DNA from 3 places in the Pseudoalteromonas sp. SWYJZ12 genome. Region 2 is predicted to be linked to each of the others. Evidence: predicted binding sites of a transcription regulator. Region 2 holds the regulator's gene; each other region holds the start of a gene.

Region 1 (7,047 bases), on a different contig from region 2:
CGTTCGTATAGCCAATCTTTTAGTTCTGTACGTTCGTGTTTTAGTTGATGCATTTGCTCATCGCTTATGGGCGCATCTTTGAGCTCTAATACCCTAATCTCTTTATCTAGCTTGTCGTACTTATCTGCTTTTTTTGCAAATTCAGTATCGCTTTCATTTAACTCGGCAATGGTCTTTAAGTACTCTGGAAAGTCATTTGTTAATGAGTGGTCTTCGCCTAACATATTCGCTCCTTAGTAGGATATAAATGAGCTCACAAGTAAGTGAGTTGTATAAGTGAATTACTGCCTTTCATATAATACACTGGGGCTTACATAGATATAATTCAACCATCGAGCCGCTAATTTGATGTAGCACAAACAACCGTTTTTACTTTTTAGCCGTTACTGCTTTTCCCAATAAGGGACTTCACCAAAGTAGGCAATAAAATGATCGATAAACGCACGCACCTTAGGGGCTAATAATCTATTGCTTGGATATACAGCCCAAATATCGGCATTAGCTACCAGCGGAAAGTCTTTTAACACTTCTACTAGGCTGCCATCTTCTAAATATTTATAGCTACACCAATTTGAACTAATAGTAATACCTAACCCTTGTACGCACGCATCACGAACGGCTTCACCGTTATCAAAACGAAGTGCGCCTTTGGTTTTAATATTAAGAGTGTCTTTACCTGATTTAAAACCCCAGCTCTCTATACTGGCTAAGTTAATAATTTGATGATTAACTAAATCTTGCGGTGTTTTAGGCAAGCCGTTTTTAGCTATATACTCAGGCGATGCGCATACAATACGGTTATCAGATGCCAGTTTGCGAGCAATTAGGTTTGAATCTTTAAGTGCCGCATCGCGAATTGCAATATCAAAACCGCCTTCTACTAAATCAACAATAGTATCGCTAAAGCGGCAATCTATAGTCAGCCCTGGGTATTTTTGCATAAAGCTTTTTAAGGCAGGGACTATATGCATTCGTCCAAAAGAAGCAGGCGCAGTGATACGTAATGTACCTTGCGGCACTAAGCTTCCTGCACCTACCGAGGCGCGTGCGGTTTCTAATGTTGCTAGCACCTCTTGTGCATGAGGTAAAAATGCCTCGCCTTCTTCGGTCAGCGACACCTTGCGCGTAGTACGATTAATAAGTCGTACTCCTAAGTTCTCCTCAAGCTTACTAATATATGCACTCGCTACTGCTGGTGATAAATCAAGCTCTCTTCCTGCTAGGCTTATATTATATGTATTAGCAATGCGTACAAACAAAGCAAGATGGTCATTATTCATACTTGATTCTCAATATTATGTTGAAACAGATTGTGTATTTAGCCTTATTATCATTTATTAAAGGCAAAGCTACAATGAAACCTCATTACACATTAACTATAAACAGCTAATAGAGGCAACACTCATGAAAGCAATGACAATTAATAATTTTGGTGGCACTGAAGAGTTTGTAGCAGCAGAGGTTGCAAAACCACAAGTAACCGCAGGTAACGTATTGGTTCGCATTGCTGCAACTAGCGTAAATACAATTGATATGATGATTCGTCAAATGGGTGCCGATTTACCATTTGCTCCAAAGTTACCAGGCATTTTAGGTATGGACTTTGCGGGCACTATTGAAGCTGTGGGAGACGGTGTAACAGAGTTTACTGTAGGTGATGAAATTTACGGTTGTGCTGGTGGCCTAGGCGATTTACCAGGTGCACTTGCTGAGTTTATGCTTGCTGATAAGCGCTTAATTGCTCACAAACCTAAAAATTTAACCATGAAAGAAGCAGCCGCTATTCCACTTGTAGGTATTACTGCACTTGAAGGCTTAACGCGTGCAAATGTAAAAGCAGGTCAAAAAGTGTTAGTGCACGGTGGCGCAGGTGGTGTAGGCCATTTAGCAGTACAACTAGCTAAGCACTTTGGCGCTGATGTTTACTCAACTGGCGGTAACGCAGAGCAACTAGCACTAATAGAAAGCTTTGGCGCTACAGGCATTAACTTTAAAGACGAAACTGTAGAGCAATACGTTGAAAAACATACCAGCAATGTGGGCTTTGATATGGTGTTTGACACGGTAGGAGGCGGTAACCTTACTAACTCGTTTGCAGCAGCAAAGCTAAATGCCCAGGTATCTACAACGCTCTCTTTATTAGAAGTAGACTTAAGCCCAGTACACTTTAAAGGGTTATCGTTAAACGTAATCTTTATGCTTATTCCAATGATCCATGACTTTAACCGTCAAGACCACGGCGACAAACTTACTAAACTTGCGCAAATTGTTGAAGCAGGCGGTATGCGCCCAGTACTTGATGAGCAAGACTTTAGTTTAGAAGACGCAGCTAAAGCGCATGACCGCTTAGCAAGTGGCCAAGCACTGGGTAAAGTGGTTATAAACGTACAATAATGCATTAAGGCCGGCTTTTTAGCCGGCTTCTTTATAATTCTAATATTCCTTCTAAAGATAGCTCTAACGTAAGATAAACAAACCTCATTTATGTTGACGAATTAATAGTGGTAGAATGCAGCGCTTAGTACCACTTGTGTAAAGTAGTGGTCAATAATTTATAAGGTCTGTTGTGTAATGCTGTTGATGATCGACAACTACGATTCGTTTACTTACAACTTAGTGCAATATTTTCAGCGTTTAGATCAAGACGTTTTAGTAAAACGTAATGATGAGCTAAGCATTGCGCAAATAAAACAGTTAAACCCGCAGCACATCGTGTTATCGCCAGGGCCATGCACCCCTAACGAAGCGGGTATTTCGTTAAATGTTGTTGAGCAACTAAAAGGGCAATATCCTATTTTAGGAATTTGCTTGGGACATCAAACTATCGCACAAGCTTTAGGGGGAGATGTAATTCGTGCTAAAAAAGTAATGCACGGTAAAACATCACCCATAGTTCACACTAACAAAGGTGTGTTTAAAGGTTTAGCTAACCCGTTAACAGTGTGTCGTTATCATTCTTTGGTGGTTAAAGCACAAACGCTGCCTAAAGAACTTGAAGTAACCGCATGGACTCAGACTGAGCAAGGCGAGTTTGACGAAATTATGGGGTTACTTCATAAAGAACTAGCAATCGAAGGTGTGCAGTTTCACCCCGAAGCTATTTTAACTGATCAAGGCTTAGAACTGCTTGATAACTTTTTAACTCGCTTCTAATGTTATAATACACAGAGCATTTAATACTTTATTAATGGATGTCATGACTGAACTTGTAGCCCAGCAGCGTAATGCCAAAATACTAAGCCAACGGGCTCATGACTTATTGCTTGGGCACAGCTTTGCGCATCAGCAAATTGGTTTCATCCATACATTAGATATAGATTACGGCGAACCCATGAAGCAACGCACTTTGCTTCAGGTTGAAGTGGCCGCACAGAATAAACGCCAGCAAAGCAGTACTGCACATCATAAGTACCGCGCTCAAGCGAGTGAGCAACTGCACAAAACAATTGAAACAGCTATATATAAGCAGCTCGAAGATATAGATGGCGTAATTCATAGCACCATAGGTATTGAAGATGGCATTGCCAATATACTCGATATATTAGCGGTAAAGTCAGCGTCGGTAGGGCGTTTAGAGCCATTGGTTAATGATATAAGCTGGTTGGGTAGGGAGTTAGTAACGCTCGTTAATTTACCTTACTATCGTAATCAACGTAGTAAAAACACGTCTGTAAAAGTAGATAAGCCATCGCTCGCCCTTCGTTATATTGGCCTTGATAACTTACAGCTAGTTATTCCTACATTTGCTGCCCGCCATTGGATGCCACATAGCACCGAACCATTTTCGTTATTAAAACGTCGTTTACGTGACAGTGCCATGGCAAACGCCATTGCTGCGCAAAAAATTGCACAAATTAATAATGTAAATGACGTTCATGCATTTACCCTTGGTATGCTTTTAGATGTAGGACGAATTGCATTAGTGCGCTTGTACTTAAAAACGTTTGAGAAAGTATGGCAACGCAAAGTGCAGTTAGCCCGAAATGAAAACCAAAAAGATTTACACACCGCATTATTAGAGCTACAGCCCGACCCGCTATTTTTAACCACTCTACTTAGCAATAAGTCGATAGAAGTAAGCGCCAAAGTAATAGACAAAATGGCTTTTAAATATTTACCGTTTAAAGGTGTCATGCAGCAGCTAGTAAATGGGGTAGATAAGGGCGATACATTACTGCCATTAACAGAAGTAATGCTAAAGGCACGTTGCTACTCTCAATATCTTAATTTAAAAGAGCATCAACTTATTGAGCCTGATGAAACTCTAAGCTGGTTTTCGTACTTTAAGTTCACTAAAACGGAACTAAAAACCCTCCAATCGAGTAATTTTACCAATTTAGCTATTCAAATTGACTAAAAATCTGAATTTTTTGTTAATTTTTTTGCGACTAACCATTCATTCTCACTCTATTGTTATATTGCATATTTGCCGATTAAAGCATGCGCGCCTTGGTGCTCATGCGGTTAGTTGTTTAAAAATAAGCATAAATAGCTATGCAAATAGTTATTCACTATCTATGAAATAATATCTTTAGCCCTTTATTTTCAAGGGATACATGAAAGTTTTTAACGAGACAGATATAAGTAATTCTGAAATAATGTGCGTCTGAAAATTGAACCACAAAGCAATTTTGCGCAATTATCAGGTTACTGATCTTGCCTATAAAGTTGGTTACAAATATTAACCAAACACCTATTTTGATGTTTTGTGTTGCTCACAATTAAGAGGAAATAAAATGACAGTCAATCGCGAATTATTTGATCACGTAATGGTTCCTAACTACGCACCTTCAAGCGTAATTCCTGTTCGAGGCGAAGGTTCTCGCGTATGGGATCAACAAGGTCGAGAGTTTATCGACTTTGCTGGTGGTATTGCAGTTAACTGTCTTGGCCATTGCCACCCTGCATTAGTAGGCGCATTAAAAGAGCAAGGCGAAAAAATCTGGCATCTATCAAATGTAATGACCAATGAGCCGGCACTTCGCCTAGCTAAAAAAATGGTTGATGCTACATTTGCTGAAAAAGTTTACTTTGCCAACTCAGGCGCAGAAGCAAACGAAGCAGCGCTTAAATTAGCGCGTCGTTTTGCACTTGATAAGTTTGGCGCAGAAAAATCACAGATCATCGCGTTTAACAAAGGTTTCCACGGTCGTACATTCTTTACAGTAACTGTGGGTGGCCAAGCTGCATATTCAGATGGTTTTGGTCCTAAGCCTGGCGACATTGTACATTGTGATTACAACGACCTAGCTGCTTTTGAAGCGCTTATCAGCGACAAAACATGTGCCGTAATGATGGAACCTCTTCAAGGTGAAGGCGGTATTGTTTCACCAACTGACGAGTTTGCTCAAGGCGTTCGCGATTTATGTACTAAACATAACGCACTGCTTATTTTTGATGAAGTTCAAACAGGTGTTGGCCGTACTGGCGATTTATACGCATACCAAGGCTTAAACATAGTACCTGATATTTTAACTTCAGCTAAAGCACTTGGCGGCGGTTTCCCTATTGGCGCTATGATCACAACAACTGAAATTGCACAGCATCTTAAAGTAGGTACTCATGGTTCTACTTATGGCGGCAACCCGCTTGCGTGTGCTGTTGCAGAAGCTGCATTTGATACAGTAAATACGCCAGAAGTACTTGCTGGCGTAAAAGCTAAAGCAGCATTATTTAATGAACTACTTACTGCGGTTAACGAAAAATACAACGTATTTAGCGAAATCCGTGGCCAAGGTTTATTAATTGGCGCGGTAGTGAACGAGCAATATAAAGGTCGTGCAAAAGAGTTTTTAGTGGCAGGGACTGAGCAAGGCCTTATGTCATTAGTTGCTGGTGCAGACGTAATACGTTTCACTCCATCTTTAGTAATTCCTGAAGCGGACATTCGCGAAGGTATGGCACGCTTTGAAAAAGCAGTAGCAAGCGTAGTAAACGCATAAGCGACTTAAGCCAACCAATTAAGGGCAAGCACTGCTTGCCCTGCAATTCCTATTTACCGTTATTTATAAGGGAGCAAGCGGACTCATGATGATCCTTCGCCCAATCCAGCAAAATGATTATTCAGCATTACTGAAAATTGCCCACGAATCAGGGCATGGTTTTACGTCTTTGCCATTAAACGAAGAACTATTGCAAAAAAAGATCGACCATTCAGTAAGCTCTTTTGCTAAACAAACGTCACAACCTGGTGACGAAGGCTACCTGTTTGTTCTTGAAGATAGCGAAACCGGTGACGTTGTAGGAACATCTGCAATTGAAGCTGCGGTAGGGCTTGATGATGCATTTTATCATTATCACTTAAGTAAAGTGATTCACTCTTCGCGCACATTAGACGTATATAAAGCGGTTGATATTCTAACGCTATGTAACGACTACACAGGTGCTACAGAGCTTTGCACATTGTTTTTAAAAGATGGCTATCGTAAAAATTGTAATGGTAAGCTACTTTCAAAAGCGCGTTTTATGTTTATAAAGCAGCATCAAGAGCGTTTTGCGCAAACAGTGATTGCAGAAATGCGCGGTGTGTCTGACGAAAACGGCAGTAGCCCTTTTTGGCAGTGGCTTGAAGAGCACTTTTTCTCAATGGATTTTCCAACAGCCGATTACCTAACAGGTATTGGCCAAAAGGTTTTCATTGCTGAATTAATGCCTAAATACCCAATTTACGTAAACTTGCTAAGTAAAGATGCGCAAGCCGTAATAGGTAAAGTACACGACAACACTCGCCCAGCAATCGAGTTATTAAAAAGCGAAGGCTTTACGTTTAATGGCTACGTAGATATTTTTGACGGCGGCCCAACGGTTGAAGCAAAAGTAGATAACATTGCGACTATTCGTAATGCACGTAACTTTAACGTTGAAATTGGCGAAATGACTGGCGACACCATGGTGTTACTAGCTAACGAAAAGCTTAATGACTTTAGAGCAACCGTTGCACCAATGACATTTGACGAGCGCGCAAAAAGCCTTATTTTATCGCAAGAAATAGCAGATGCACTGCATTTGCAAACTGGCGATATTGTTAGTGCAACCACGATTTAATTT
Region 2 (7,047 bases):
TTTACCCGTAGTTATTTTTTTAAAATGCTGAAGATCCGCAGGTAAATGCCATGGCATTTTATTATCTAGGCCAATTACACGGTTATTTGCCATTGCTGCAATCATTGAAATTATCATAATAAACACCTAGTACTTTATTCTTAAACAAAGAAAAAGGAGCATAAGCTCCTTTTTAATAAATTCTATTTAATTAACGCTCGTAGACAACTTCTACGTCGTAATCATCTTCATCCCAGTCGTCCCAATCATCATCATTGCCTTTACCTTTAGTGGCTTTTTCATGATAGGTATCCCACTTGAATTCAACTTCTTCATCTTCAACTTGTACAAACTTCTCTTTAGGCATGCTATCAAGTAGTGTCATTATGTTGTGGATTAAAGGTTGAGTATTAAGTTTATTAATTGCTGAAATGTGATAAATATTTTCAGTTTCGCCCAGCTCTTCTGCAATCGCTTCGCATAGCGCTTTTGCTTCATCTGCTGGTAATAAATCTATTTTATTAAACACTAACCAGCGTGGTTTTTCAGCTAATTTAGGACTGTATTGGTGTAGCTCGTTAATAATCGAGAATGCATTATCAACAGGGTTTGAACCATCTACCGGCATTACATCAATAATGTGCAATAACACACGACAACGCTCTAAATGCTTCAAGAAGCGAATACCTAGGCCTGCACCATCAGATGCACCTTCAATTAGACCCGGAATATCGGCTATAACAAATGATTTATTTGCTTCAGGACGTACCACACCTAAATTAGGAATAAGCGTCGTGAATGGGTAATCAGCTACTTTTGGTCTTGCTGCAGATACACTGCGGATAAACGTAGATTTACCTGCATTTGGTAATCCTAGTAAGCCTACATCAGCCAATAATAGTAACTCTAACTTTAAGTTACGTACTTCACCGGGTGTGCCCAATGTTTTTTGACGAGGTGCTCGGTTAGTACTTGATTTAAAACGTGCATTCCCCAAGCCGTGGAAACCACCTTTTGCAACCAAAATTCGTTGACCATCTTGAGTTAAGTCGCCAAGTCCCTCTTGGGTATCAACATCCATGATGCGCGTGCCTACAGGCACCATAACAAATAAGTCATCGGCTTTTCGGCCTGTACAGTTACGGCTACGACCGTTAGTACCACGTTCAGCTCTATGAAAGCGCTCAAACTGATAATCAATTAGGGTATTTAAGTTTTCATCAGCTTGTAGATAAACACTACCACCGTCTCCACCGTCACCGCCGTCTGGTCCACCATCTGGAACATATTTTTCACGACGGAAAGACACGATGCCGCTGCCACCGTCTCCAGCTTCTGCGCGAATTTCTACTTCATCTACAAACTTCATGATTACTCACTTTAGGGATTGGCTTGTTTAATAACTCTATTATATACCCAAGCCAACACAAATGCAGGCTTGGGTATATATTTTGACTGACTACAAAACAAAAAACCCCGCAAAGGCGGGGTTTTTAACTACCTTACTGATTACTCAGTTACGATAGTTACGTATTTACGGTTTAAAGGACCTTTTTGTTCAAACTGAACTTTACCATCTGCTTTTGCGAAGATAGTGTGGTCTTTACCGATACCTACGTTAGTACCAGGGTGGAAACGAGTTCCACGCTGACGAACAATGATGCTACCCGCTAGAACTGATTCGCCACCAAAACGCTTAACACCTAGGCGTTTGCTTTCTGAATCGCGACCGTTACGAGTACTACCAGCTGCTTTTTTATGTGCCATTTCTAAGTACCTCTAATTAAGCGCTAATGCTAGTGATTTTAACTTCAGTGAACCATTGACGATGGCCCATTTGCTTACGAGAATGCTTACGGCGTCTAAATTTAACAACCTTAATCTTCTCACCGCGACCATGTGAAACAACCTCAGCTGTTATCTTGCCACCGTTTACGAACGGTACACCGATCTCGATTTTCTCACCATCAGCAACTAAAAGTACTGAATCAAATTCTACTGCCGCACCAGTTTCAACGTCTAATTTTTCAAGACGAATCGTTTGACCTTCAGTCACACGATGCTGTTTACCACCACTTTGGAAAACCGCGTACATAATTAACTCCGTCTGTGCACCCTCAAATCGGCGCAACTAAAATATTCTTCGATAGGGCGCGAAGTTTACGCTAACGCGAAATAACTAGCAAGCCTATTTTGTAATTAAAATGAATAAAAAGTAGCTGCTTTGAGAGCAATTCAATATTTACCCCATTTTATATTAATTAGCCCTTTTGCCAAGCGCTTTTTAACTCTTAGTCGAAATAAATTAATGTACTCAAATATGACCCTCACAGCTTAATATCTAAGCACATCATAAACTGTATATTGATTATCAATTAATCAGTTATCTTGGCTAATTCAGTCTAAATTAAGTACTTTAATAGTGTTTTTTCAATCAATCGTCACAAAATATCGAGCTAGTGCATTTTTTGTTGTACAATCTGCGCCGTTCACACATAAAAATTGGCTCGGAGATCAATGGATATAAAAGCTATCCAGGCGTTAATCGAAAGCGATATGAATGACGTCAATCAACTTATACATGCGCAAATGCGCTCAGATGTGGCGTTAGTTAATCAGCTTGGTTTATATATAGTTAGCAGTGGCGGCAAACGCGTTCGTCCAATGCTCGCGATTTTAGCAGCCAAAGCGCTCGGTTATCAGGGTAAAGATCACATAACACTTGCAACAATTGTTGAGTTTATTCATACAGCAACGCTATTGCATGATGATGTTGTAGATGAATCAAACTTACGACGTGGCACACCTACAGCAAATGCTGAATTTGGTAATGCTGCTAGCGTATTGGTTGGTGACTTTATTTACACTCGTTCATTTCAGCTTATGGTTGGCCTTGGAAAAATGCAGGTTATGCAAGTACTTGCCGATGCAACAAACATTATTGCTGAAGGTGAAGTATTGCAGTTAATGAACTGCAACGACCCAGATACGACCGAAGCCAGTTATATGCAGGTTATTTACTCTAAAACAGCTAAGTTGTTTGAAGCAGCGACAGGCCTTGCTGCCATTATTACTGAGCAAGACCAAACTACTCTCGATGCACTAAACCTATATGGTATGCATTTAGGTACTGCGTTTCAGCTAGTAGACGATGTACTCGATTACAATGCAGATGCTGAGCAGTTGGGTAAAAACATTGGTGATGATTTAGCTGAAGGCAAACCAACGCTTCCACTTATTTATGCTATGCAACATGGTAGCGAGCAGCAAACGCAGCTTATTCGTGATGCAATAGAGCATAGTAATGGTATGGAGCATTTAGAAGAAATTTTATCGGCACTAAAGCAAACTAATGCGCTTGAATTTACAATGCAAAAAGCAGAGCTTGAAGCTGACAAAGCTATTGCGTGTTTAGACTTTTTAGCTGAGTCTGACTATAAGCAAGCACTCATAAGCCTTGCTCGTATTGCGGTTGACCGCGACCACTAGTTTTAACTAGTTACACAGTGTGAAATTAATTCTGAGCAATAAAAAAGCCTGCAAATGCAGGCTTTTTTGTTATTCTACTTTGGCTATTACGCCATGAAATCAACACCTTCTTTGATGTCTTTTTTCAGTGTTTCAAGCATGTCATTTTTTGCTTTTGTTTCAAATGCGCTTAGTTCGCCGTAAGAAAGAATTTCTTCTACGCCGTTTTTACCTAAACGTACTGGATGTGCAAAGTACTCTGCATCGCCATTTTCAACAGCAACGTAAGCGTAATCTACAACTTCTTCACCTTGTAGGCCTTTAACTAAAGACATACAAAAACGAGCTGCAGCAGCACCCATAGATAGCGTAGCTGAACCACCGCCTGCTTTAGCATTTACAACTTCAGTACCCGCATTTTGGATACGTGGAGTAAGTGCAGCAACTTCTTCATCAGTGAAAGAAACACCTTCAACTTGAGAAAGTAGAGGAAGAATGGTTGTGCCTGAGTGACCACCAATTACTGGTACTTTCACAGTTGCTACGTCTACGCCTTTAAGTTCAGCAACAAATGCTTCTGAACGAATAACGTCAAGCGTAGTAATACCGAATACGCGTTTAGCGTCGTAAGTACCTGCTTTTTTGAATACTTCAGCAACGATTGGAACTGTGCCATTTACTGGGTTAGTAATAATACCTACTAACGCTTTAGGACAGCTAGCAACAATGCCTTCAGCTAAAGTTTTGATGATACCAGCATTTACATTAAATAAATCAGCACGATCCATACCTGGTTTACGTGGCATACCCGCTGGGATAAGAACGATGTCAGAGCCTTCAAGCGCTTTGTTTAATTCGTCTGCGCCAAAGCCTGCTACTTTAACATCTGTTGGGATGTGAGAAAGGTCAACCGCAACACCTGGTACTACTGGTGCAACATCATAAAGTGATAATTCAGAGCCAGCTGGTAAGCCTGTTTTTAATAATAAAGACAACGCTTGGCCGATACCGCCTGCAGCACCTAATACAGCAACTTTCATTGGAATTCTCCGTAATTTGAGGTAGGAAACATTTGTGGCTCTTAAGATAATGAAATTAGCGACTAAAAACAAATTTATCCTGTCTATTTCAAGTATATTTTCGACCATAGTCGTAAACTTTTGTGATTTAACGCATCAAACTGGCAAGTTAACTAAACAACTGCTGCATAATTATTCATTTTTGTGTAGAATTTGCGGCATAAATAACAAAAACGAATAAAGACTATGCAACCACAAGATAAACAAGAAGCACTGGTAAAAGCATTTAAATCACTATTAAAAGAAGAAAATTTTGGCTCTCAAGGCGAAATAGTTGATGCATTAAAAGATCAAGGCTTTGACAATATAAGCCAAAGTAAAGTATCGCGCATGTTAAGTAAATTTGGTGCTGTACGCACACGTAACGCCAAACAAGAAATGGTTTACTGCTTACCTGCTGAAATGGGTGTACCTACGGCTAAAAGCCCATTACGCCAATTAGTAATCGACATTATGCACAACGAAATGATGATCATTATTCGTACCAGTCCAGGCGCCGCTCAGCTTATCGCTCGTTTATTAGATTCATTAGGTAAAGCAGATGGCGTACTAGGAACAATTGCAGGCGACGATACTATTTTTATCGCTCCTGCTAAAATATCTGAAATAGATGTAACACTTGAACGTGTTCGCATTTTATTTGATACGGTTTAATAGCAAACTAAATTTGTTTTAAAAACCCGACTGAAGGCGCGAAAAAAGCAGAACCCATATCGGCTTGAGTAAAATCAAGCCAGTGGTCGTAACAATCCCCTTCCCCTAAACGACTATTAAGTACTTTTTCAAATGCGGTGCCCGTACAAGAGCATGTAATTGATAACATTCCCTGCTCATACACATCGCCATAAGGCATGCTCTGATTTAATAATAGCGGTTGTCCGTCTTCGTCTTTTAGCTCACTTCGCGAAGCATGGCTGGTTTCGATCGCGGGGGTAATTAGCGTGTTATCAAGGCGCGTACGCCCCATTATTTGTTCTTGCTCGCTCAATGATAAGTGCTGCCACATAGTTAAGTCATGCTTATAGCGCTGTACATGAATATAACTCCCCTGATCTTCAAAATTGCCAGGGCTACTAATTAAAGCCGTAGCGCGCTTTTTTCTTCCATGTGCGGTGTCGCCACCATAAATAAAACCATTAAAATCACGACCATCTAAAAAGCGAAAATTACGAATTTGCTCCACCAGCTCAACATCGGGAGCAAATAGTTTTAAAATTTGCAGCGCAAATAAATGGTTAACGTCTTCACGGTCAGAGCGAATTTGCACAAATAAATCGCACGGTTGTACGCTCATTTGATGATCGCTATGGTTTATATTAGGAAAGCTCTGTAATTCGCTTGGGATGTATTCAGGGAGGATATGCGGCCAATACTGCGCACCAATAGCAACCATACAAGAGAGCATTGATTCTGAAAATTGATCGCTAAATTCTTCTTCAATGGCGCTTACTTGTTTTAACTTTGCGCGAAGTGATTCATCTTGACCATCAAACACATTAAAAAATAAGTGCAAACCGTGTAAGTTTGCTTCAGCACAAATCCCTGACTGCGCTTGCGCCATTGTTATTCCTTAGTTTTACAGATAAAAACACAGCGAATAACAAATTAATTACGATTCGAAAAAATTCACCGTGTGAGGTTTTATTTTTATTATAACCTGCTCATTATTTTCAAATGACTGGCCATATTGTGCAGCAACTTCAATTTCTTGTTTATCAATAACAAGTGAATAAACATACGCCGAACCAATAAAGCGACGACTTATGATTGTAGCTCGCTTGCTGAGTTTGTCACTTTGGTTATCTGCCACTAATTCTATTTGATGAGGGCGCACATATATAAGCCCTACGCTTACGTTTTGCTTACTCTCAATATAAGATTCGACTAAACCAAATGGTGTTTTGTATTCAGTTGCTGTTAATACTTCTGCGCTCAAGTATATGCCTTGACCCAGAAACTCTGCAACCTCCTTTGAACATGGAGCTGCAAAAAGCTGCTCGGGCGTGCCTTGTTGCTCAATTTTACCGCGATGCATAATGGCAAGTGTATCTGAAAACGCAAACGCCTCCTCTTTTGAGTGTGTAACAAACACAGCAGACACTTGAGTTGCCTTAATAATTCGACGTATATCGGCAATTAATTCAAAGCGCACTTGTGTGTCGATATTTGAAAAGGGCTCATCAAGTAGCAATAAACTAGGCTTATAAGCTAATGCACGAGCAATAGCTACGCGTTGCTGTTGACCACCCGATAACTGATGCGGGAACCTGTCAGCACAGCCAATTAAATGTACCAGCTTAAGCATTTCATCTACGCGTTGCTGCTTTTGAGCTTTACTCATTTTACTAAGCCCAAATGCGATATTATTTGCCACCGTCAAATGCGGAAACAACGCATAATCTTGAAACATCATGCCGATGTTACGGTGCTCAGGCGAGACAAACGATTGCTCATCACTCACTAATTTACCGTCTATAAAAATAGACCCTTGCTTAGCTTCAATTAAACCTGCAATCGCTTT
Region 3 (7,047 bases), on a different contig from region 2:
TTTACCTTCGCTAATCGCAAGCTGTACAAGTACACCTACAATGTGATGCCCTTCTCTAAATGGCACACCTTTAGCAACTAAGTAATCAGCAAGTTCGGTGGCATTTGCATGCCCTCCTTTTGCTGCAGCAAGTGTCTTATCACCGTTTACTTTAACGCCTTTAATACATGCTTGCGCCATATGAATACATGCAAGCCATGTTGGCATAGCGTCGAACAGGCCTTCTTTGTCTTCTTGCATATCTTTATTATAGGCAAGTGGCAGCGCTTTTAACGTCATCATCATAGCGCTAAATGCACCAAATACACGTCCGGTTTTACCGCGAATAAGCTCGAGTGCATCAGGATTTTTTTTCTGAGGCATGAGCGATGAGCCTGATGTTACGTTATCAGCAAGCTCTATAAATCCGGCTTCACCCGAATTATAAAAAATCAGATCCTCTGACATACGAGATAAGTGAATCATCGAAATAGACGCACAACTTAAAAGATCTAAAACAAAATCACGATCAGATACGCCATCAAGGCTATTTTTTGTAGCCGCTGTAAAACCTAATCCGTGTGCTAATGCTTGGCGATCAATCGGATAAGCTGTACCTGCTAATGCACCACTGCCTAATGGGCAAAAATTCATGCGCGCTTTAGCATCTTGCAGGCGGCTTTCATCACGCTCTAGCATCTCTACATACGCCATACACCAGTGGCTAAATAATACTGGTTGTGCGCGCTGTAAGTGCGTGTAACCTGGTAATATTGTGCCAAGCTCTCGCTCTGCAAGCGCTACAAACTCGCCTTTAAGCTGTGCAATAGCATCTAGTAAATGGTCAGCCGTATCACGGCACCATAATCTAAAGTCGGTGGCAACTTGGTCATTACGGCTTCGGCCTGTATGTAATTTTTTAGCTAAATCACCTACTTTTTCAATTAGAGCTGCTTCAACATGTGAATGAATATCCTCTGCACCTGAAGTAGCTACCGCTTGTGGATCTGCTTTAACTTCTTCAAGCAGCTCATTTAATGCAGCCACTAATTTTGTGTGCTCGTCACTTGAAAGTACACTTACCTGCTCTAGTGCACCAGCCCATGCCACAGAGCCAATAATATCTTGCTCTGCTAACTGGTAGTCAAAGGGAAGAGAGTCGTTAAATTGCTTAAACGCCTCATCTGGACCCGTAGAAAAACGTCCGCCCCATAATGCCATGAAATCTCTCCAAACCCTGTAGTGCCCCTTTTATAAGGGGCGTAATAAATTACTTTTTAGCGAGTGCTGAAATTCTGCTTGAAAGCGAGAATAAACGAATAAAGCCTTCAGCGTGTGATTGGTCGTACACATCATCTTCGCCAAATGTAGCAAATGCTTCGCTGTATAAGCTATTTGGTGACTGCTTTTGAACTGCAGTTACTTGGCCTTTGTATAGCTTAAGTACCACTTCACCTGTTGCCACTTTAGAAAGTGCTTCAGCACCGGCTAAAATAGAATCTTTAAGAGGCGTAAACCAACGGCCGTCGTATACTAAATGCGAGAACTCGCCACCGAGTACTTCTTTCCACTTACGGCTTGCTTTATCAAGCACTAGCTCGTCAATGGCTTGAAGCGCTGCCATAATGACTGTGCCGCCTGGCGTTTCATAACAACCGCGTGACTTCATGCCAACTAAACGATTTTCTACAATATCAACACGTCCAACACCATGAGGCGATGCAATATCGTTTAATTTAACTAAACAATCGTAAGGTTTAAGTTCTACGCCATTTACAGCAACCACTTCGCCTTCAACAACTTTTAATGTTACTAGTTCTGATTTATCTGGAGCTTGCTCTGGAGAATTAGTCCAAGTCCATACTTGTTCAGTTGGTTGACACCATGGGTCTTCAAGCTCACCACCTTCGTGCGAAATATGCCATGCGTTAGCATCACGGCTATAAATTTTTGTAGCAGATGCTGAACACGGAATGTCACGCTCTGCTAAGTAATCAAGTAATGATTCACGGCTCGATAAGTCCCACTCACGCCATGGCGCAATTACTTTTAAATCAGGGGCTAGTGCCGCAAAACATGATTCAAAACGAACTTGGTCATTACCTTTACCAGTACAACCATGAGAAAGTGCATCAGCACCTACTTTACGTGCAATTTCAACTTGTGCTTTAGCAATAATTGGGCGCGCCATAGAAGTACCTAATAAATAAGTACCTTCGTAAATTGAGCCCGTTTTAAGCGTTGGGTAAATGTAATCACTTACCATTTCATCTTTTAAGTCAACTACGTAACATTCAGATGCACCAGAGGCAATTGCTTTAGCTTCTACGCCTTCAAGTTCTTCAGCGCCTTGACCTACATCGGCAACAAACGCGATTACTTCACAGCCGTAGTTTTCTTTTAACCATGGCACGATAGCCGACGTATCAAGACCACCAGAATAGGCTAAAACGACTTTTTTAATTGAACTCATAGGTGTTCCTTAACAAAATTTGGATTTAGTAATGTAACTAGCAGAGCATTTTGCGCATGCATGCGATTCTCTGCTTGTTGAATGATTTTTGATGCTGGACCATCCATTACCTCAGAGGTAATTTCAAATTCACGGTGTGCCGGTTGGCAATGTAATACCGTAGTCGCACCTGTTTGATCTAGCAATGCCTGGTTTAATTGATAAGGCATGTATTTTTCTTTTACTTGCTCAAGCGGCGTTGTATCACCCATTGATACCCATGTATCTGCGTATACAACGTTTGCACCAACTGCAGCTTCAACTCTATCGCTCACCATGACTGATGCGCCATTCATTGCTGCAATTTGCTCTGCTTTTTTAAGTATTTGTGAATCTGGCGAACACCCTTTTGGTGTTACAGCAACAAAGTCAGTACCTAGCGTTGCGGCAAGTAACATCAATGAATGAGTTACGTTATTGCCCTCACCTAAGTAAGCTACTTTAAGCTGACTCACATCGCCATGTACTTCTTGAAGTGTTAAAAAATCAGCAAGTGCTTGGCAAGGGTGGTACAAGTCACACAAGCTATTTACCACAGGTACCGATGAATATTCACCTAACGTGGTTAATGTGCTGTGCTGATTTACACGCGCCACAATACCGTCGGCCCAAGTAGAGATATTAAGTGCAAAATCTTTAATTGATTCACGTGCACCCATAGCGCCATTTTGCTGATCTAAATAAACAGCATGACCACCAAGGCGATTAATACCTATATCAAACGATAAACGTGTACGTAAACTTTGCTTTTCAAACAATGTTACGATTGATTTACCCGATAATACTTGGCTGTATTTTTCTGGCTTTGCTTTTATATCTTGCGCTAACTTTAATAAATTAAGTGCGCCTTCTTGGTCTAATTCTAAACCCGTTAAAAAATTCTCAAACATAATAAACCTATGGTGTAATCTTTGTTCCGACATGCTCACCTTGCAGCAGAGCAGTTAAATTTTCTGGCTTTTGCCAGCTGGAAATATACACACCGCGTCGTAAATGTTGGGCAGCGTGAAGGCTGGTCTTAACTTTGACCTCCATCCCGCCCACAATTACTCCATCTGTAATTAAAGTATCAATGTGTTTTGTGTCAAGTTGATGTAACGGTTGTTTATTTGCGTCAAGTACCGCTTCTACATCCGTCATAAAAATTAGTTCTGCATTTAAATTACTGGCAATAGCCGCTGCAGCTTCATCTGCATTTACGTTGTACCACAAGCCTTGTTCATCAAAGCCGATAGAGCTAACAATAGGTAAACGAGAAATTTTAAGTAAATCGTTAATAATAGAGTCATCGTTGCTTGTACATTTACCCACTAAGCAAAGCGCTTTTAATTTTTGGGTTGCAGTCACACCCGCCTCAAAAAGACTTAAGCCGACAGGCTTATGCCCTGCGCTTATAGCTTGAGTCATTAATTGTTTATTAGCGCAACCTGCAAGCGCACCCACTATATAAGGCATTTGCTCTGCTGGACTAATACGTAAACCTTGGTGTTTAGCACTAGCAAAACCCGCTTGCTTTAGCCATGTATCTACTAAAGAACCACCGCCATGAACAATGACAAACTCATCATTTTTTTGCTCGCTTAGCACGTCAAATAACGCTTTTGCTGCATTTTCTGTATTAAGTACTGCACCACCGAGTTTAATAACCCACGTTTTTTTACTCATTTAAAACGCTCCTTTTAAGCCCGTAGTGTGATCTAAATTCATAGAAATATTAATACACTGCAAAGCTTGTCCAGCAGCGCCTTTTAATAAGTTATCAATGGCAGACATTACAATTAACTGCGTGCCTTGTTGCTGCCAACCGATATCAACAAATGGTTGCTTAGCAACACCTTTAATTGACGGTATTTTATCGCCTAACAAACGAATTAATGGTTCGTTAGCAAGCACTTGATAAGCAGATGCAACGTTTTCCTTGGTAACGCCTGGCTTAAGTTGTACATAAATAGTTTCTAAAATACCGCGCGCAAAGCTACCTAGATGCGGTGTAAATAATACTTTGTGGCCAAGGTGTTGTTCAATTTCAGGACCGTGGCGATGGTTAAACAAACCATAAGGTGCAAGCGATACCTCACAAAAATGTGTTCCTACACTCGCTTTACGCCCGGCACCCGTAACACCCGAAACGGCATTAATAATAATACTTTCGCTGCTCAATAAGCCTGCTTGTTTAAGCGGTTTAAGTGCATTGAGCGCCGCTGTTGGGTAACAGCCTGCAACAGCAATTAGCTTTGCGTTAGCGATAGCATCACTGTTCCACTCAGCTAAACCGTAAGCCGCTTCATTTAAAAGCTCTGGGTGTTGATGCTCAAAACCATAATAAGTAACGTAATCATCATTATTTGCTAGGCGATAGCCACCAGATAAATCAAATACTTTTTTACCCATAGCTAAAAATTGAGGCGCTAAATCAACACTTACTTTGTGATCGGTACATAAGCATACATAATCAGCATCACTTTGAATGTCATCAAAAGCTGATGCACTAAGAGGAAGTAAAGGACAATCTAGTAAGCCAAGGTGCTCTGGGTATAAATCACTTAGTAATTTATTTTTATCTAAGCTACCCTCAGATACATAACAGCCTGTTAAGGTAAGGTTTGGATGATTAGCAACTAAGCTTGCTAACTCTGCGCCGCTATAACCGCTTGCGCCAATAATAACTACATTCATTGATTACTCGTTATTTTAAAATTTACTGCTAAATATATATGTTGTTCGCTTAAACTAGCTAAGACGCTAAATTAAGACTTAATTTAATGAATTTGTAGATTATCGTCGCATTATTTCCATAGCTTTACTTTAATATATTTATGCTTAAAAAGTGAATTGATATTCATCATAAATACTTTTATATTGTTATGCAATTAAATTGAATAATAATTTTGGATTTTTTTATGCCTTTGCCTTCGTTTATTTCTATGTATCAACAATTAATTGCAGCCCCTTCTATTAGTGCAATTGAAGACAGCTTGTGTATGAGCAATAAAAACGTAATTGAACTCCTTGCGAGGTGGTGCGAAACACTCGGTTTTACGTGTGAAATTATTGAATTAGAAGGAGGTAAAGGCCGCTTTAATTTATTAGCAAAGCGTGGAAAAGGTGATGGCGGGTTAATGCTTGCGGGCCACACTGATACAGTGCCTTTTGATGACAGCCGCTGGAACCACAATCCGTTTAAACTTACTGAACTCGACAATAAATTGTACGGGCTAGGAAGCATTGATATGAAAGGTTTTTTTGCTTTTGTATTACAAGCAATTAGTGAACTTGATGAAAAGCAGCAAACTCAACCTATTTTAATACTCGCCACTGCCGATGAAGAAACAACTATGGCAGGTGCACAGCAAATATGTAAGCACCCTAATTTAAAACCTGCGCGTTGTATAATTGGCGAACCTACTGATATGACGCCAGTATTTATGCACAAGGGCCATATGAGTACAGCAATAAGAGTGGTTGGTCGCTCTGGGCATAGCTCAGATCCCGAACGTGGCCTTAACGCCATTGAAGTAATGCATAAAGTGATTACAAAATTGATGTTCTTAAAAGAGCAATTAAAGCATAAGTATTCAATAAATCACTTTGAAATTCCTTATCCAACATTAAACTTAGGTAATATTCATGGTGGCGATAATGCGAATAGAATTTGTGGTTGCTGTGAAATGCATATAGACATGCGCCCATTACCAGGTTTAAGTGTACAAGAACTACAAGCATTAGTGCTTGATGCAACAAAAGAGATAAATCAGCAATACCCAAATGCGGTGAGCGTTATTGATTTACATGAACCAATCCCGGCATTTAGTGGTAGCACCGACAGTGCTTTAGTTAAAATGGCTGAAAAAATAGCGGGGCAAAAAGCGGTCGCGGTAAATTATTGCACTGAAGCGCCGTTTATCCAGCAACTCGGTTGTGAAACAATCGTAATGGGCCCAGGCTCAATTAACCAAGCGCATCAGCCTGATGAGTTTTTAGCGATGGAAAAAATAAAACCATCACAACAAATAATCACCAATATCATAAAAGCAAACTGCTTTAGCAAAAAGCAGTTACTAACTGCTTATAACAACACAAAATAATAAAGGCGCCAATTGGCGCCTTTATTAATACAAAACTAAGGCTTAATCACCTTTAACTTCTAAGTTAATAAACTTAACTAGCTCTTCAGGTTGCCCTACTAGCATCATAACTTGTTGGTTAATTTCCATCATAGTTTTACCTTCAGGTAGCTTTGCAGACACACTGAATGAATTTAAACCTTTAGCAAAGCTAGTTAAAGCCTCTGCAATATTTTCAGTTACAGGAGCTTGTTGTAACTGCTGCTCTAACATCATTTCCATTTGCTCTAGCGTCATGCCTTGCTTTTCAAGCTCACTTGATAGTAAGTCTTTTAACTTACCTTGGTTATTTAAGGCAAAGCTAACATTGCGCGGCTCTATCTTACTCATTGCTTGCATAACAAGTGTTTGCTGCTGTAACTCTTGCTCATAAGTAAGTGGCTGGTTACCCGCTTCTTGCTGCGCTTTACTAATCGCCAATGAAGCATCCAT

Evidence for each region. Region 2 encodes ArgR, which controls arginine synthesis, uptake and breakdown. Its sites were predicted from a motif close to ANTGAATANNTATTCANT; they were not measured.
Region 1: I6F42_RS13645 (aspartate aminotransferase family protein) is a predicted target of ArgR. The motif match lies at 4,484-4,501, and genes of this name have one in related genera.
Region 3: argC (N-acetyl-gamma-glutamyl-phosphate reductase) is a predicted target of ArgR. The motif match lies at 5,318-5,335, and genes of this name have one in related genera.

Annotation. Positions count from the first base shown of each region.
Region 1 covers NZ_JADYXH010000012.1:68,139-75,185, forward strand. The annotation lists gene I6F42_RS13620 (YdcH family protein) at 1-224, opposite strand, end outside; gene I6F42_RS13625 (LysR family transcriptional regulator) at 384-1,280, opposite strand; gene I6F42_RS13630 (zinc-dependent alcohol dehydrogenase family protein) at 1,405-2,394, shown strand; gene I6F42_RS13635 (aminodeoxychorismate/anthranilate synthase component II) at 2,572-3,153, shown strand; gene I6F42_RS13640 (HDOD domain-containing protein) at 3,197-4,357, shown strand; gene I6F42_RS13645 (aspartate aminotransferase family protein) at 4,737-5,942, shown strand; gene astA (arginine N-succinyltransferase) at 6,028-7,044, shown strand.
Region 2 covers NZ_JADYXH010000004.1:167,525-174,571, reverse strand. The annotation lists gene folA (type 3 dihydrofolate reductase) at 1-117, opposite strand, end outside; gene cgtA (Obg family GTPase CgtA) at 191-1,348, opposite strand; gene rpmA (50S ribosomal protein L27) at 1,489-1,746, opposite strand; gene rplU (50S ribosomal protein L21) at 1,763-2,074, opposite strand; gene ispB (octaprenyl diphosphate synthase) at 2,497-3,468, shown strand; gene mdh (malate dehydrogenase) at 3,555-4,487, opposite strand; gene argR (transcriptional regulator ArgR) at 4,713-5,180, shown strand; gene I6F42_RS07225 (Dyp-type peroxidase) at 5,188-6,087, opposite strand; gene I6F42_RS07220 (ABC transporter ATP-binding protein) at 6,136-7,047, opposite strand, start outside.
Region 3 covers NZ_JADYXH010000006.1:66,085-73,131, reverse strand. The annotation lists gene argH (argininosuccinate lyase) at 1-1,200, opposite strand, end outside; gene I6F42_RS09525 (argininosuccinate synthase) at 1,250-2,452, opposite strand; gene I6F42_RS09520 (ornithine carbamoyltransferase) at 2,449-3,381, opposite strand; gene argB (acetylglutamate kinase) at 3,389-4,156, opposite strand; gene argC (N-acetyl-gamma-glutamyl-phosphate reductase) at 4,157-5,167, opposite strand; gene argE (acetylornithine deacetylase) at 5,392-6,576, shown strand; gene I6F42_RS09500 (hypothetical protein) at 6,619-7,047, opposite strand, start outside.